2 regions of the Alteromonas sp. KUL17 genome follow, and region 1 is predicted to be linked to the other one. Evidence: predicted binding sites of a transcription regulator. Region 1 holds the regulator's gene; the other holds the start of a gene.
The links. The regulator LexA, encoded in region 1, represses DNA repair genes until DNA is damaged. The targets are predictions, from matches to a motif close to TACTGTATNNNNATACAGTA.
Positions count from the first base shown of each region.

Region 2: KUL49_RS07800 (YebG family protein) is a predicted target of LexA. The motif match lies at 5,815-5,834, and genes of this name have one in related genera.

Region 1 covers NZ_BJKJ01000009.1:37,612-45,205, forward strand. The annotation lists gene KUL49_RS09950 (cytochrome c oxidase assembly protein) at 1-58, opposite strand, end outside; gene ctaD (cytochrome c oxidase subunit I) at 206-1,834, opposite strand; gene coxB (cytochrome c oxidase subunit II) at 1,844-3,007, opposite strand; gene lexA (transcriptional repressor LexA) at 3,590-4,213, opposite strand; gene KUL49_RS09970 (hypothetical protein) at 4,326-7,594, opposite strand, start outside.
Region 2 covers NZ_BJKJ01000006.1:137,203-144,796, forward strand. The annotation lists gene KUL49_RS07780 (sensor histidine kinase) at 1-1,289, shown strand, start outside; gene KUL49_RS07785 (PAS domain-containing methyl-accepting chemotaxis protein) at 1,446-3,029, shown strand; gene KUL49_RS07790 (ABC transporter permease) at 3,147-4,478, opposite strand; gene KUL49_RS07795 (ABC transporter ATP-binding protein) at 4,478-5,212, opposite strand; gene KUL49_RS07800 (YebG family protein) at 5,482-5,769, opposite strand; gene rpsF (30S ribosomal protein S6) at 6,016-6,417, shown strand; gene rpsR (30S ribosomal protein S18) at 6,429-6,656, shown strand; gene rplI (50S ribosomal protein L9) at 6,683-7,135, shown strand.

The DNA.
Region 1 (7,594 bases):
CAATGACAATAGCAACAAGTTTAATAACCATCTTGTTGTTTGCGCTTTGCTGTGACATCACGTGACCTCCGGGTAAATCCATAGATGAAGGTTGGTAAACGCTTGCTTAGTCGTTTATCTCCCTCACCACCTGCAATGTGTGAATGTCATTCCCATCGGCTTTTGCCGGTTGAAAGGAATGACCTATTCACAACTCCACCTACCGTTACTTAACGACAGGTGGCGTTTCAAACGTGTGATAAGGAGCGGGTGATGGAATTTCCCATTCCAGTCCTTCTGCGCCGTCCCAAACTTGCGCTGATACCGGCTCACCTTGCTTTTTGCATGCCTTGATGAGCAGGGCAAGAAAGATGAGCTGAGATAAACCGAATGCAAAACCACCCAGGCTTATCCATTTGTTAAAATCAGCGAACTGCAATGCATAGTCAGGAATACGGCGTGGCATACCAGCCAAACCCACAAAGTGCATAGGGAAGAACAACACATTAACCGACACTAAAGAACACCAGAAATGCCATTTAGCTAACGTTGTGTCGTACATTTTTCCCGTCCATTTAGGCAACCAGTAATACACCGCAGCCATGATGGAAAAGACCGCGCCAGTTACCAGCACATAGTGGAAATGGGCTACAACGAAGTAAGTGTCGTGATATTGGAAGTCCACGGGCGTGATCGCCAACATTAGCCCTGACAACCCACCAATGGTGAACAGCACAATAAAGGCAATAGCGAACATCATTGGCATTTCAAAGCTCAGTGAGCCGCGCCACATGGTCGCTACCCAGTTAAACACTTTTACACCAGTAGGCACCGAGATAAGCATGGTGGCAAACATGAAAAACATTTCCATGTACACCGGCATGCCCGTGGTGAACATATGGTGAGCCCACACAACAAAAGAGAGCAGCGCAATCGACGCCGTGGCGTAAACCATAGACGCGTATCCAAACAGCTGCTTTCGAGAGAAGGTAGGAACAATTTGCGAGATAATGCCGAAAGCGGGCAAGATCATAATGTACACTTCAGGATGCCCGAAGAACCAGAAAATATGCTGGAACATAACCGGGTCGCCGCCACCAGCAGCATCAAAAAAGCTCGTGCCAAAGAACTTATCAGTTAACACCATAGTAACCGCACCGGCGAGCACTGGCATTACCGCAATCAGCAAAAACGCGGTGATAAGCCACGTCCATACAAACAGCGGCATTTTCATCCAGGTCATGCCTGGCGCACGCATATTAAAGATGGTCACAATCACGTTAATCGCACCCATAATGGATGAAATACCCATGATGTGAACAGAGAACACAAACAACGCTGTCGAATCGCCACTGTAAGTCGTTGAAAGGGGCGCGTAGAAAGTCCATCCAAAAGCAGGGCCGCCGCCTTCCATAAAGAGCGAGCTCAAAAGAATGAGAAAGGCACCTGGTAAAATCCAGAAGCTCCAGTTATTCATGCGCGGTAACGCCATGTCAGGTGCGCCGATCATCATGGGAATAAGCCAGTTTGCGAGCCCAGTAAAGGCTGGCATTACTGCACCAAATACCATGATAAGCCCGTGTACCGTAGTCATTTGGTTAAAGAAGTTTGGCTCTACAATTTGTAGACCGGGTTGGAATAGTTCAGCGCGGATCACCATGGCCATCGCACCACCAACTAAAAACATAATAAAGGCAAACCACAGGTAAAGTGTGCCTATGTCTTTGTGGTTAGTGGTAAACAACCAACGCGTTATCCCTTTAGGAATATGATCGTGGTGTTCATGGTCATCATGTAGGTGACCGTCATGAGGCGCAGAGGTATCTGGCGAAATAACTTCAGTTGCTTTGCTCATTGTCTGCTCCTAGTTTCCGTTTGCCACTGCGTTGACATCTTTGGCTTGAACCATATCGCCAGTTTTATTGCCCCAGGCATTTCGCTCGTAAGTGACTACGGCGGCAATTTCCTTAAGACTTAGCATTTTTCCAAACGCTTGCATGGCTGTTCCTGACTTTCCATGCAGCACGATGTCAATGTGACCTTGCTGATCTTCTAGTGCCATCTTGCTGCCTTTTAATGCCGGGAACACGCCAGGTAAACCTTCACCATTTGGCATATGGCAAGCAGCGCACGTTGCGTTGTATACTCGCTCGCCCTCTTTCATCAGTTCATCCATAGACATATTCATAGAAAGTAGACGCTGCTCTTCTTCTTTTGCTTTACGAACAATCTCTTCTTGTTCGCCCATCCACTTTTCAAACTCGGCGGGTTCTTTAGCAATTACCACAACCGGCATATAGCCATGGTCTTTACCACAAAGCTCTGCGCACTGTCCGCGATAAATACCCGGCTCATTCACCTTGGCCCAAGACTCGTTAATAAAGCCGGGGTTGGCATCTTTTTTCACGGCAAAGTCAGGAACCCACCAAGAGTGGATAACGTCGTCAGAAGTAATAAGAAAGCGTACTTTTTTCCCAGTAGGAATAACCAGAGGGCGGTCAACTTCAAGCAGGTAGTTATCTGTTTTCTGAAATTTGTTTTCTATTTGCTCGCGCTGAGTGGCGAGTAAAGAATAAAACTCTACATCGCTATCCATGTACTTGTAGTGCCATTTCCATTGAGAGCCTGTTACTAACACCGTCATGTCAGGCTCAGACGTGTCTTCCATAGCAATTAGAGTATTCGCTGCGGGTACCGCCATGAAAATAAGAATAAGGAAAGGAATAACGGTCCAAGCAATTTCGACCTTCACGTTTTCGTGAAAATTAGCTGGCTTGGCACCACGGGACTTTCTATGTAGATACATTGAGGCGAACATCACGCCAAAAACTACAACCGCGATACCTACACAAATGAAGAACATCAACATATGGAGGTCGTATACCTGCCCACTGATGTCGGTAGCACCGCGTCTCAAATTAAGCGAAGAGGCTTCTTCGCTTGCTTCTTGCGCAAAAAGCAAAGGGGAAAAAAGCAAAATTGGTATACTAGAACACCATTTTGCGAAAACGGTCGTTAGTTGTTTCACTCAGCACCTCCGTAATGGCGTGGTCAAAGACGCTGATTAATTTGCGCGATGCCCTACCAAATGGTTTGCGAACGATTGACCCATAACCTCAACTTGTAAAACAAATTTAGAGTCATTGTTATTATTTTGTTAATCTCTGTATAAGAATTGCGCAATAATGTCGTGCCGTCTAGTCTTTTCTATTAAAAATTTAACGAAGCGGTTAATTTTTAATCATTTACTAAAATGGTCGCGGGGGATTTCACGTGCAAAAAGAGAGAGCCATTGCTGTGGGATGCCCTTGGAATCAAACAGGCATTTTGAACACGGGATTAAAGTAAATGCTCGACTAACTAGTTAAGAAATCAATAAGTAATCGATTACTCAATGTCGATTTCAAACAAAATTCAAAATAAAAAATGGAAAATACTTGAAGCATTCATAGAAAGAATAACGTGAGTAATGATAAAAATAAGCGCGCAGAAAACCAACAGGTTTGCTGGGCAGGATAAAACCTAAGTTGGCAGATTGAAGAAAAAAACAGGAACAAAAGACATAAAAAAAGCGGCTAACGCGCCGCTTTTATACAAACAAGCTAAAATACTACATCCAGTCAGCGTTTCTGATCACACCCACCGCAATACCTTCTATCGCAAAATGTTCAGTCGCCAAATCGACTTTTATTGGTGCAAACTCATCATTCTCAGCATGAAGCAATACTTCACGCCCGCGTTTCTCTAGACGCTTTACGGTGACGTCTTCATCTACACGCGCCACAACCACCTGACCGTTGTGTACATCAGTGGTGCGATGAACAGCGAGAAGATCACCGTCTAAAATACCAATGTCTTTCATGCTCATACCGTTAACGCGTAGCAAAAAGTCGGCATGGGGTTGAAACAGTGCAGGATCGACTTTGTAGTGCGATTCAACATGCTCTTGCGCCAAGATCGGCTCACCGGCTGCAACACGCCCAATTAACGGTAGGCCTTCTTCTTGTGCGTCGTTATCAAGAGGGATATTGAGCTTAATGCCACGAGACGTACCAGGCAAAATTTCAATCACGCCTTTACGCGCCAATGCTTTCAAATGTTCCTCTGCTGCATTAGCAGAACGAAAGCCAAGCTGACGGGCTATTTCCGCACGAGTAGGCGGCATTCCCGTTTCTAACATGGTTGTTTTAATAAGTTCTAAAACTTCGGTTTGTCGAGCTGTGAGTGGGCGCATAAAAGACCTGTCTGTTCATACAGTTCCTGTAAGTATATACACCTAAAACTAAATAACAAGCACTTGCCGCGTCTTTTGCGATCTGCAATAGCCTACGACAAGTGCTTTCCTCTTATTTTACGAGAAGAGCCATGTTCGGGTTACTAATTTGTAACTCCAGCTCCCCATCACTATTTTGACGTGTGCGCATGCCTTCAACATTATCGAGCCCAAGTCCAGGGCTTTGCCACACCACATTGCCTTTATTATCAACCTCAACCACGCGATATGCGATGCTGTCATAATAATTGTACGAATAGTCATTCTCGTTAGGCTGGTAGATAGCGAGAATCGACTGATTAGACGACGTCGTTGGAACAGCCGCTATATACTGAGGGTAGAATGACGGTGCTATAGCGTCTTTGAGTTCTAATGCATCGCTCGCCACGTCATAAACATTGATGGTGTTGTAGTTTCTATTTAAACACGCAACTTCAAGTTCGCTATCACTATCAAAATTTACCGTGAGCAATTGGTCACAATTGGTTTCCAATTCATTCAATCCAACAAATTCACCATCCTGCATTTTATAGAGCTTGAGCGAACTATAGCCCCCAACAGCAAAATAATGCACACCGTCTTTTTCAGAGGCAGCAAGCGCATTAATTGAAAAATCGTTAATGATTGAGTCGATAAGCACCTGATTCTCGATATCAAACGCTTTAAGTCGATTGTTCTCAATAATAACTGCATCGGCGTAACTGTCGTTATTTACGTCAATGGCTTCAATAAACGAAATTTCACTATTCTGATTATTGTTCAGTGCCCATTGAATAGCGTTATCTGTAAGTCTCACGACATTAAACGACGAACTATAATCCAGTGCCCCTATTAGTAACTCACCCACACCGTCATTGTTGTAGTCTGTAACGACCGGTTTGCTATAGTTATAGACATCTTCGCCAACCTCAGCACTTATCGCAAAGTTATCCTCTTTATCTACCGATAAAATCTGAATAGATGATTCGTAACTACTTGTATCGCTAACAAAGACGGCTCTTTCATCATTATCGCCATAAGGTGCCCAACCCGCGGCATGATATCTACTCGCGCGCGGCGCACCTTTTATATCTGACAAGGCATATTCACCGTTGGCATCTTGTTGCGCTACTAAAATTTGATTCTCACCAGTCCAAATAATGTCGTCCACATTGTCATTGTCTAAATCGTCAATGAAAAGTGACATGCCACTGTAAGTGTTGTGGTTAAGAGCCCACTGCTCAGAGATTTGTCCCGCTTCTAATGCAAAACCTCTAACTTGTCCCCACTGACACTCGGAGACAACCACTATTCCTTCTGTAGCTGGGCTTTCTTTACTATAGGCGATATCACAAATGTCACCATGTTCCGCCGTTGCCAAACTGCTTTTCGATACTGCTGAGTAAATTGAGATATCATTCCAACTATCGGCACCGATGATTTCATCTACACCATCGTTATTCATATCACCCAGCACAACAAATGCGTCGCTGAACCCGCTACCGTATAGCCATTGGTTGGCACCGCTTTCGATATCAAATACATAACCATTGTTCGTTACCATTTCTATCGATGCGTCATCATCTACGTTACCAAAAGCAAGGTTATTGACGCCGTCAATATCGTACTGTTGCAACTGCTCACCTGTGCGAACATCTACAATGGCAATAGAAGTCGCATTGTAATATTCGCTCCCATATAAATAAGCAACTTCATCAACCCCGTCACCATTGATGTCATAAAATAAGCCAGAAATAATACTATCTTCAATAATAAACACCGCTTCTGCGTTACTTTCGCGGTCTTTTATTACAGACAATCCCTGTTGAGTAAGAAGGTAGATTTCATCATTATTGTCACCATCAACATCTTGGGTATGCACGCTTCTAATTTCGCCTTTAGTTGGCAGTTTATACGGATACACATAGGTATTTTTAAGCGTCTTACCTTCTAGCGAAAATGCGCCCACGTTTCGAGCATTTACCGTGATAAGTTCACTTACACCATTGGTCGAAGCAATAGCAAAGCCATGATTATAAATTGGTGTCATCACAGTAGTACGAGCATAAGCCGGGGCCTTGTCCGCATAAGAAGTGATTTCGAGCGTTTGTTGGGATTCAGTTCCGTCTAAGCTAGCGAAACTAAACATATAAGTTTGAGCGTTGAAAAGTTGATTCGCAGGTACATTCCAGGTCATCAGACCTTCCGCATTTAACGAAGCACCGGGAGGCGCTGAAATAAGCTCTCCCGCGACGTCATCGTCAACTCTGTCTGGGTCACTCATCGATACGGTAAACTCTACGTATCCGCCCGCAGTTACTACTTCAGGCATATTCGATGCAGTGAGCGTCATAGGAGAATTGCCGATCTCAACGAAAGTAGGCTGGGATTCAACAACGTTAATACCGTCTGACACCACCATGGTAACTTTAACTTCATCACCGAAGACTGCGCTGTAAGGTGGCAGCGTGGTACTATTAACATCGTCAAGGACTACACCATTTACATACCAGCGAAACGAAATCACCAGCTCTGAGTCGGGAGTATCTGAATCATAATAGTAGCCAGGCTCAACGGTGACTTCATCTGTGGTATAGACAGTCTCATAGGCATAGTAATAAGGCTGATTAACTACAGGAGGTACGGATATCGCATCGATATCTGAAAGCGCAAGGCCAGTATGGTTTCCGCTGGCAAACGCTGTTAAATTATTAAAGTATACACCTACATCGTAAATATCATCGCCGTTGTTATCTTCGCCATAGCGAACTGCGCCATCAATAACGTCAATTCCAGCCGTTTTATCTCCTTTTACGACTAGCGAGCCAGATGACGAATAGGGAAGGTCGCCCTGATCAGAAGAATACGCAAAGTCCAATTTGCCTTTAGACGCAATGTAGATTGAACCATTAAGTTCAGACACGAAGGTGTTGTTTGTCACCCCTTCTGCTGATGTGCCACTGACCTTGTAAGTTTCACTATTGTGCGTGACAGTAAGATACTGCCTCGTCTCTTCATAAAACGTACCTGTTTGTGGGCGGTAGCGAAAATCAACACTTAAGTAGCCTTTTAATGTTGTGCGCACGCCACCGTCTAGCATAGACAAAGTAGTGAAATAAGACGTTACTTCGGAGCTGTTTTCACCTGCGTCAGTAATAACTAGCGAAAATTGTCCGTCATACCGAGTGGAGTCGTAATATTGAATGCACTGATCATAGTCTACAGTAATCGTTCCTGTCCCCGTGTCTTCATCAAGCTTACCTGAGTATGTTACTGATCCTGATTCATAGCACTCGGTCGTACCTTCAACGTTGCCGTTCTCATCTAGGAAGGTGTAGATATCATATTGATCTACATAGGGTG
Region 2 (7,594 bases), on a different contig from region 1:
ACCGTGCTGCATCACAGCTTTCAAATGCTCAGCCGGGTAAGAGTTTTATATTTTCTGCGCTGGAATCGGCGGTCGAATTTAGCGGTGCTCATTGTGGAAAAGCATTTATTGTAGAAGGTGAAGCGCTAACGGTGGGGGATGATAGCCAGGTGCTATCTCACGAAAATGGATGGTATAGCTCTCCCGAGCTCGCCAAACTTCTCAAAGACGAAACCCCTCTGACATTGCGTGAGAGCTATTCCCACTGGTGCGTTAATGCAGTGGAGCGACCAGATACAAAAGAAGAAGCAAGGCTACTTCACTTTATGCATGAAATGGCAGACGGCGAATTCGCTTGGCTCGTGTTGCTTACCAAAGACGATCACTTAGAAGAAGAAACGCTACACGTTCTTGATACCACCAAACATTATCTAAACATTACGTCTCGTTACCAGAACAAAAAAACTGAGCTCACCAGTCGGCAAATAGAATTGAGTTCGGTTAAAAAAGACAGAGACTTTCTAGAAGAAAGGCTGGTTAGTGCAGACAAGATGGCGATGTTGGGACAACTTGCTGCGGGTATAGCACACGAAATCAATAACCCTATCGGTTATGTTCGAAGCAATACGGTGGTTGCAAAAGAAATTTTTAGCGATTATCAACACGCGTTAGAAGAAATAGGCAAGCTTTGTCGCACTGCTGGTGGAGAGGTAGAGTCGCAGTTCGAGGCGCTGGAAAAACGCTTTTCGCTACAAGAAAGTGCGAGCGAAATTACAGAGATGTTCAATGAATCTCACGAGGGCATTGAACGTATTATTGAAATTGTAAAAGCGCTGCGAAGTTTTTCGTATCCTGGTTCAGGAAAGCATACACAAATTAGTGCCATTGACGCCATGAACACGGTGATCAAGCTCACGAATAACCTGCACAGGTACAAAAACAAACTTAATGTAGAAGTACCCGATAAGGATGTCTATTTCCTTGGTAATGCAGGACAGATTCAGCAGGTGTTGGTTAACTTTGTGACCAATGCTATTTATGCAACCCCAGAAGGGAAGTCCATAACACTAAAAGTGCAGCAAGATGACAAAAGCGCCATGCTTATCGTAGAAGACGAGGGTATTGGTATGTCGAAAGAAACGCTGGATAGAATATTCACGCCCTTTTTTACAACTAAACCACCCGGCGAGGGAACAGGGTTGGGAATGTCTATTTCCATGACTATTGTTGAAGAGCACAACGGAAAGATAAATATCACTAGCGAAGAAGGAAAAGGTACGCGCGTTACCGTTTTGTTACCTCTAGCCTAAAGTATAAATTGCTTTCCTAAATAGCTGATAGAATATAGAATTTCTCTAATTTTTTCTTCCTGCTAGACAGAATTTGTTTATGTTCTAGTCTTAGGAGGTAAGCAACATTTCCTACGATTAACGGATGATTGCTTTGCTACATGGAGAAAGCACCCAATGAGAAATAATCAGCCAGTTACCCAAAAAGAGTACAAGTTTCCCGCACATCATCGTCTTATTTCATCTACCGATAAGCGCGGTGTAATCCAGCATTGTAACAGCGCATTTGTAGAAGCAAGTGGCTTCAGTCGCGAAGAGCTCATTGGCAAAAATCACAACATTATCCGTCATCCAGATATGCCTGCTCCTGTCTTCAAAGAAATGTGGCGTACTTTGGAATCAGGGCAAAGCTGGATTGGGTTAGTCAAAAACAGAAGAAAAAATGGCGATCACTATTGGGTTTCGGCGTTTGTGACTCCCGTTTATGAAGGTAAGTCAGTAGTAGGCTACGAATCTGTTCGAGTGCCGGCGTTAAATGACGAAATAGCACGCGCATCTAGCGTTTACGCCAGAATGCAGGAAGGAAAATCTGCGGTATCGCCGATGTCGCGACTGGGGCAAGGCCTCATGCACATGGCGCCAACAATACTGTTAAGCGCCCTACTTGTTTTAGTACTCGCGTTTACCCATGGTTGGGCAGCGGCAGGCATTGCGCTGCTTGGCGCTGTAGTTTTAATGATTGCTCAAGAAACCAAGACAAGAAAAGACTGGGGCACGCTGCTTTCTCTTAGCCCAGAAAGCTACGCTAATGAAACTGTGGCACAAACCTACTTCCCAGACCCCCCTCACATAAGCCAAGCCAAACTTGCACTGGGGTGTGAACTTGCCAGAAATCGCACGGCATTAACCCGAATTAAAGATGCGTCAGCGGGGCTCGAATCAATTGCTAGCACTACGCATCAACAAGCAGAAAGCACCAGTGCCGCGGTTGTTCAGCAAAATCAAGCTACACAGCAAATTGCGTCTGCGGTAACGCAAATGAGTCAAGCGATTCAAGAAGTTGCCGAACGAGTAGAAAGTAACGCAAAGAGCGCAAGGACAGCGGCATCTAATGTAGAGACAGGCAACCAAAAAGCAGAACAAGCCATGCAGGCGATTGTCGCCTTACGCGAGGCGGTTGAGTCTATCTCTACCACAGTGACAGAGTTGGCTCAGTCAACCAGCGATATTGGCGAAGCGGCCAATATCATCTCGACCATCGCTGAGCAAACTAACCTGTTAGCGCTTAATGCTGCGATCGAAGCTGCAAGGGCTGGCGAACAAGGAAGAGGTTTTGCGGTTGTTGCCGATGAGGTTCGTACTTTAGCTTCGAAAACTCGCGAATCGACCGATAAAATCCACAACATCATTAATGAATTGGCTGAGCGTTCTGATCGAGCTGTAAGGGTATCGACGGAAGGGCTAGCTTCAGCTGAGCACGGCAGCGCTATAGTAGAAGAAACCCGAGGTGCATTGTTTGAAATTAACAATGCAGTGAAAGGTATCGCTGATGCCACGGTAGAGATGTCTTCAGCGGTAGAAGAACAAAGCACGGTGGCAGAGCATATTAACCAGCAGTTAGTAGAAGTCGCTGACGGCGCGTCTGAAACCCAGCGTTCATCTGAAGCATCGCTTGCAGCAAGCCACGATTTGCGCGCAACGGTTAATCAGGTTCACGAGCTAATATTGCGTTTCAGTACAGATAAGCGAGTGGGAGAGTAATACTCTCTCCAGCTCGCTTAAGCTCGCTCCATTAAAAGACCTATTGCCTATTGGCGCACAGATGTGGGGCTAAATAAAAGCCTATAAAACCGGAAACAACGCTGTAGGCATGGGTATTTATGAGTTCGCGTTTAGTCCCGCGTGTAGGCCGCGTCTGTAGGCCGCCACAGCGGGGAATAGCGAAACCAAGTATGTGCACCCCAGTATCAGTAAAATGATAATGACACTGCTTTGTCCAAACAGCGGGCTGCTTAAAAACAATCCATAGGTACTGCTTAACCAAGGTTTTAGTGCGCTCATAAGCCCAGCTACCAAGCCTAAACTCAGTGCGGCACTCAAAATCGTAAGCAGCATCGCTTCAATCTGTATGAGTAGCAGTAAGGTAAACGGTCCTGCGCCTATAGTTCGTAAAACGGCGATTTCTTGATAACGCTCTCTCATCGTTGCCAGCAGCATAGTCGCAAGCCCAATTAGCGCGCAGATGACGATAAGACCGGAAAGGCCAAGCAATAGCGATTCAACATTTCCCATAATTTGCCAAAGTTCTGCGAGTGCCATGCCCGGTAGAATAGCCATTAGCGGCTCTTTTTTACTTTGATTAATTTGATACTGAAGCTGCAGTGCAGTTACCCGATGTTTAAGCCCCAGCATCACCACGGATACTGACTCAGGCGTAAACGCTTCGCTATTGTAAACTGCATGTTCTTTTGTATGCTCGTCATGCTCATGCTCATGCTCATGCTCATGCTCATGCTCATGCTCGTTCGCCTTGTCAGCAGATTTACGGCCTAACATTGAGGTGGGGGAATGTTTAGGTCCTGTGTGGGCTTCTTCAAGTCCCTGTAGGGTAACGTATACGGCTTTATCTACGGGCGTACCGGTTTTCTTAACTATGCCTGAGATAGTGAAAGGGTGATCATCATGGTTGTTGAACGATACGCTACCCAGACCATGGGAAATAATAATCTTATCTCCTACCTTGTACCCCAATGATTTGGCGATGTCTGCGCCAATAACGGTAGACAGTGGCTGCGTAAATGTCGAGCCTGCTGCCATTTCAAGTGATTGCATATCACCGTATTTAAAGTGGTCGAAAAAGCTGTTGGTCGTACCTACTACTCTAAAACCTCTGTGGGTATCACCCAAAGATAGTGGGATAAGCCACGATACCTGCTTGTTAGATTGAAGCGCCGCAATACTTATATATTCAATACCTTTGGTGGGAGTGCCTATATTAAACACTGACGACAGGAGTAAATTAAGCTGTCCACTTGGTGCGCCAACGATAAGATCAACACCAGAAACGGTGCGCGTAAAACTGGTTTTAACTTGGGTGCGAATAATGTCCACGCACAAAAGTAAACTAATGCTGATGGTAATGCTTAAAAGTGTGAGGATTGCCGTTGTTTTCCTGCGCTTTAAGCTTTCAATAGCAATGGTACTTAGCATTACGCACGCTCCTGTGCTTTTGGGGCCTCATCGCCTCGCGTTTTTATGTGGTTTGTACTTGGGCTTAATTCACTCATGCTGAAGTGGCGGTCAAAATAACTCTCCATGGCTTTATCGTGACTAACAAAAATCATGGTGCTTTCACCTGCAACGTCTTTTAACAGCGACATAAAACTATCTCTGGCATCGGTATCTAGGGCAGAGGTAGGTTCATCGACAATTAATAATTGTGGGTCGTTAATCAGTGCTCTGGCAATGGCAACGCGCTGCTGCTGACCAATACTCAATGCGTCAGCTTTCGCATGCAGCACGTGAGAAGGCAACTGTAGCTTGTCCAGTAAATGACGAAGCTTTGCGTCTGATGCTGTCTTGCTGACGTTTGTACTTGCAAAATACACCGCCGCATTAATGTTCTGTGCCACAGAAAGGTAGGGAATAAGATTAAATTGTTGAAAAACAACGCCGATATTGCGTGCTCTAAACTTGTCCCGCTGTCGGTTCGATAATGCGGAGAAAGGCTGCGCTAATAAGGCAATGTCGCCCTGAGTTGGAGCTAATGTTCCGCACAGCAAATTGAGCAATGTGCTCTTTCCGCTACCCGAAGGCCCTGAGAGAAAAACGTGCTCACCTTGCGAAACTTGCCACGCTTTAATGTCAATGATGGGGGGGCTTTCTTTGGTGTACGAAAACTGTAAATTGCTAACTTCAATCGCTGTGTTACGCCCTTCAGACACTGCGTTGCGCTGGGAGTGAGTGCTATTTTTTTATTGATGGTATTCACGCTAAGCCCGACCTGTATTTACGTCTTATGTTCACATTAGCAAAAGCGACACGTCTGTTCACCCAGTTAAAAACCAGAGAAAACACATTGCCGCGTTGAGGTAATGTTATCAAATAACATTTTTGCGTATAGCTATGCTATCAGATCTCATCAGCCTAAAGCGGCAATTGCTCTTATTAATTGCTCATCATAACGACGCAAAAGAGAGGCGCGCCTAAATTATCAGCCGTTAGCTTGTAGCTTTACCACTTCTGCGCTTTCATCTTCTAATACGCTTTCTGCGGTAGCGCCTTTGAAAATCTTACTGATTTTATCTTTGTTTTTAGACAGCATGATGGTGAGCTCTTCCACTACGCTATCGTCTAGCTTGATGCCCTTCGCATGAATGTAGTCAGCAAGGTTATCTGCTGCATCGAGCATTTTGTCATACTGATCGGCTTCTTTTTTGTCGGTAGTTACCAATTTTTCTACCCCTTTGTGCGTAACAACATACTGTGTGGTAATGGCCATGGTAGGTCCCCTGTTTATTAAAGACACAAAAACTGTACAGTATTTTACTGTATAAATAAACAGTATTTTGATTAAATGTCTGAGCGTAGTGTTTGGGGAAAGGGCAAATGATTGTTCTAAAGGTGATTAATGCTTGTGCAATTAGTAACTGCTGCGTATAATGCGCGCCCTTACAGCCATCCCAATTCGTTCCTTGTCTCCATACAGTCGGCTGTACTGTCGAGGCTACAACCGTAAGGAGCTATAATGCGTCATTACGAAATCGTATTTATGGTTCACCCTGATCAGAGTGAACAAGTACCTGGTATGATCGAGCGTTATACCACAATCCTAAAGCAAGACGGTGGTCAGATTCATCGTTTAGAAGATTGGGGCCGTCGTCAACTGGCTTACCCAATTGAAAAGCTGCACAAAGCCCACTACGTACTAATCAATGCTGAAGCGTCTGCAGAAGCTGTTGATGAATTGGAAAATGCTTTCCGTTTCAACGACGTGATCCTACGTAACATGGTTATGCGCACTAAGACTGCTGTGACTGAGCCTTCTCCAATGATGAAAGAAGAGCCTCGTCGTGAGCGTCGTGACGATTCTGCTCCTCGCCAAGATCGCGCGGAAAAGAAAACTGAAACCACTGAAGACAACGCTTAAGGAGATCACCCATGGCTCGTTTTTTCAGACGTCGTAAGTTCTGCCGTTTCACTGCAGAAGGTGTGACTGAGATTGATTACAAAGATATCGCTACTCTTAAGAACTACATCACTGAGAGCGGTAAAATTGTCCCTAGCCGTATTACTGGTACAAGCGCAAAATATCAGCGTCAGCTGTCTTCTGCGATCAAGCGCGCACGTTTCCTTGCGTTGCTTCCGTACACTGATTCACACAAGTAATTTGGCGAATATAAGGGTTAGCTAAGATGAATATCATCCTACTAGATAAAATCGCCAACCTTGGCGGCCTGGGCGACCAAGTGACTGTTAAGTCTGGTTACGCTCGTAACTTCCTTTTCCCACAGGGTAAAGCGGTTCCTGCAACTAAAGACAACGTTGAAAAGTTCGAAGCACGTCGTGCTGAACTTGAAGCGAAAATTGCTGAGCAACTAGCTGCTGCTAACGCACGCGCTGAAAAAGTTGCTGAGCTTGCTGAAGTTACAATCGCAGCTCCTGCTGGTGACGAAGGTAAACTATTTGGCTCTGTTGGTACTCGTGACATCGCTGATGCAATCACTGCAGCTGGCGTTGAAGTACAAAAAGCAGAAGTTAAACTACCTACTGGTACTCTTCGTGAGACTGGTGAGTATGACATCGACTTACAACTTCACTCTGACGTTATCACTTCAATCAAAGTGATCATCATTGCTGAAGCGTAATCGCTGACGTATTTGAAAAAAGCCGCTCCTAGAGCGGCTTTTTTTTGCTCTAAATTTTTGTTCGATACTTAAAGACCAATACCAATCCGCATAGATGATTGCCCACCCAGAAGGCGCTGGCAAGTTTCCTAACAAAGCGTGGGAATGCAGGAATGGCCGTTGCTTTTTAAATTCCCAGAGTGAAGCTTGCCAGACCTTCCCGAAGGGCGAGTTTAAAATATCCCTACCCTCACTCCACGTCGCGACGCCTAATTAACGGTGGGTGTAAGCAAATATGTCCAGCGCCGACAAATGGTGTATTTTTGAGGTCCACTCATCTGCGATAAATAACGTTTTTTAAACGGTATTTAAACAAAATGTTAATAATCGCTGAAATTCTTAGTGTCATGGCTTTAAACTTTTTCTGTCATTCCTGCGACCTATAGTAAACCAAACAATAAAAAGCATAAGTGCCATATT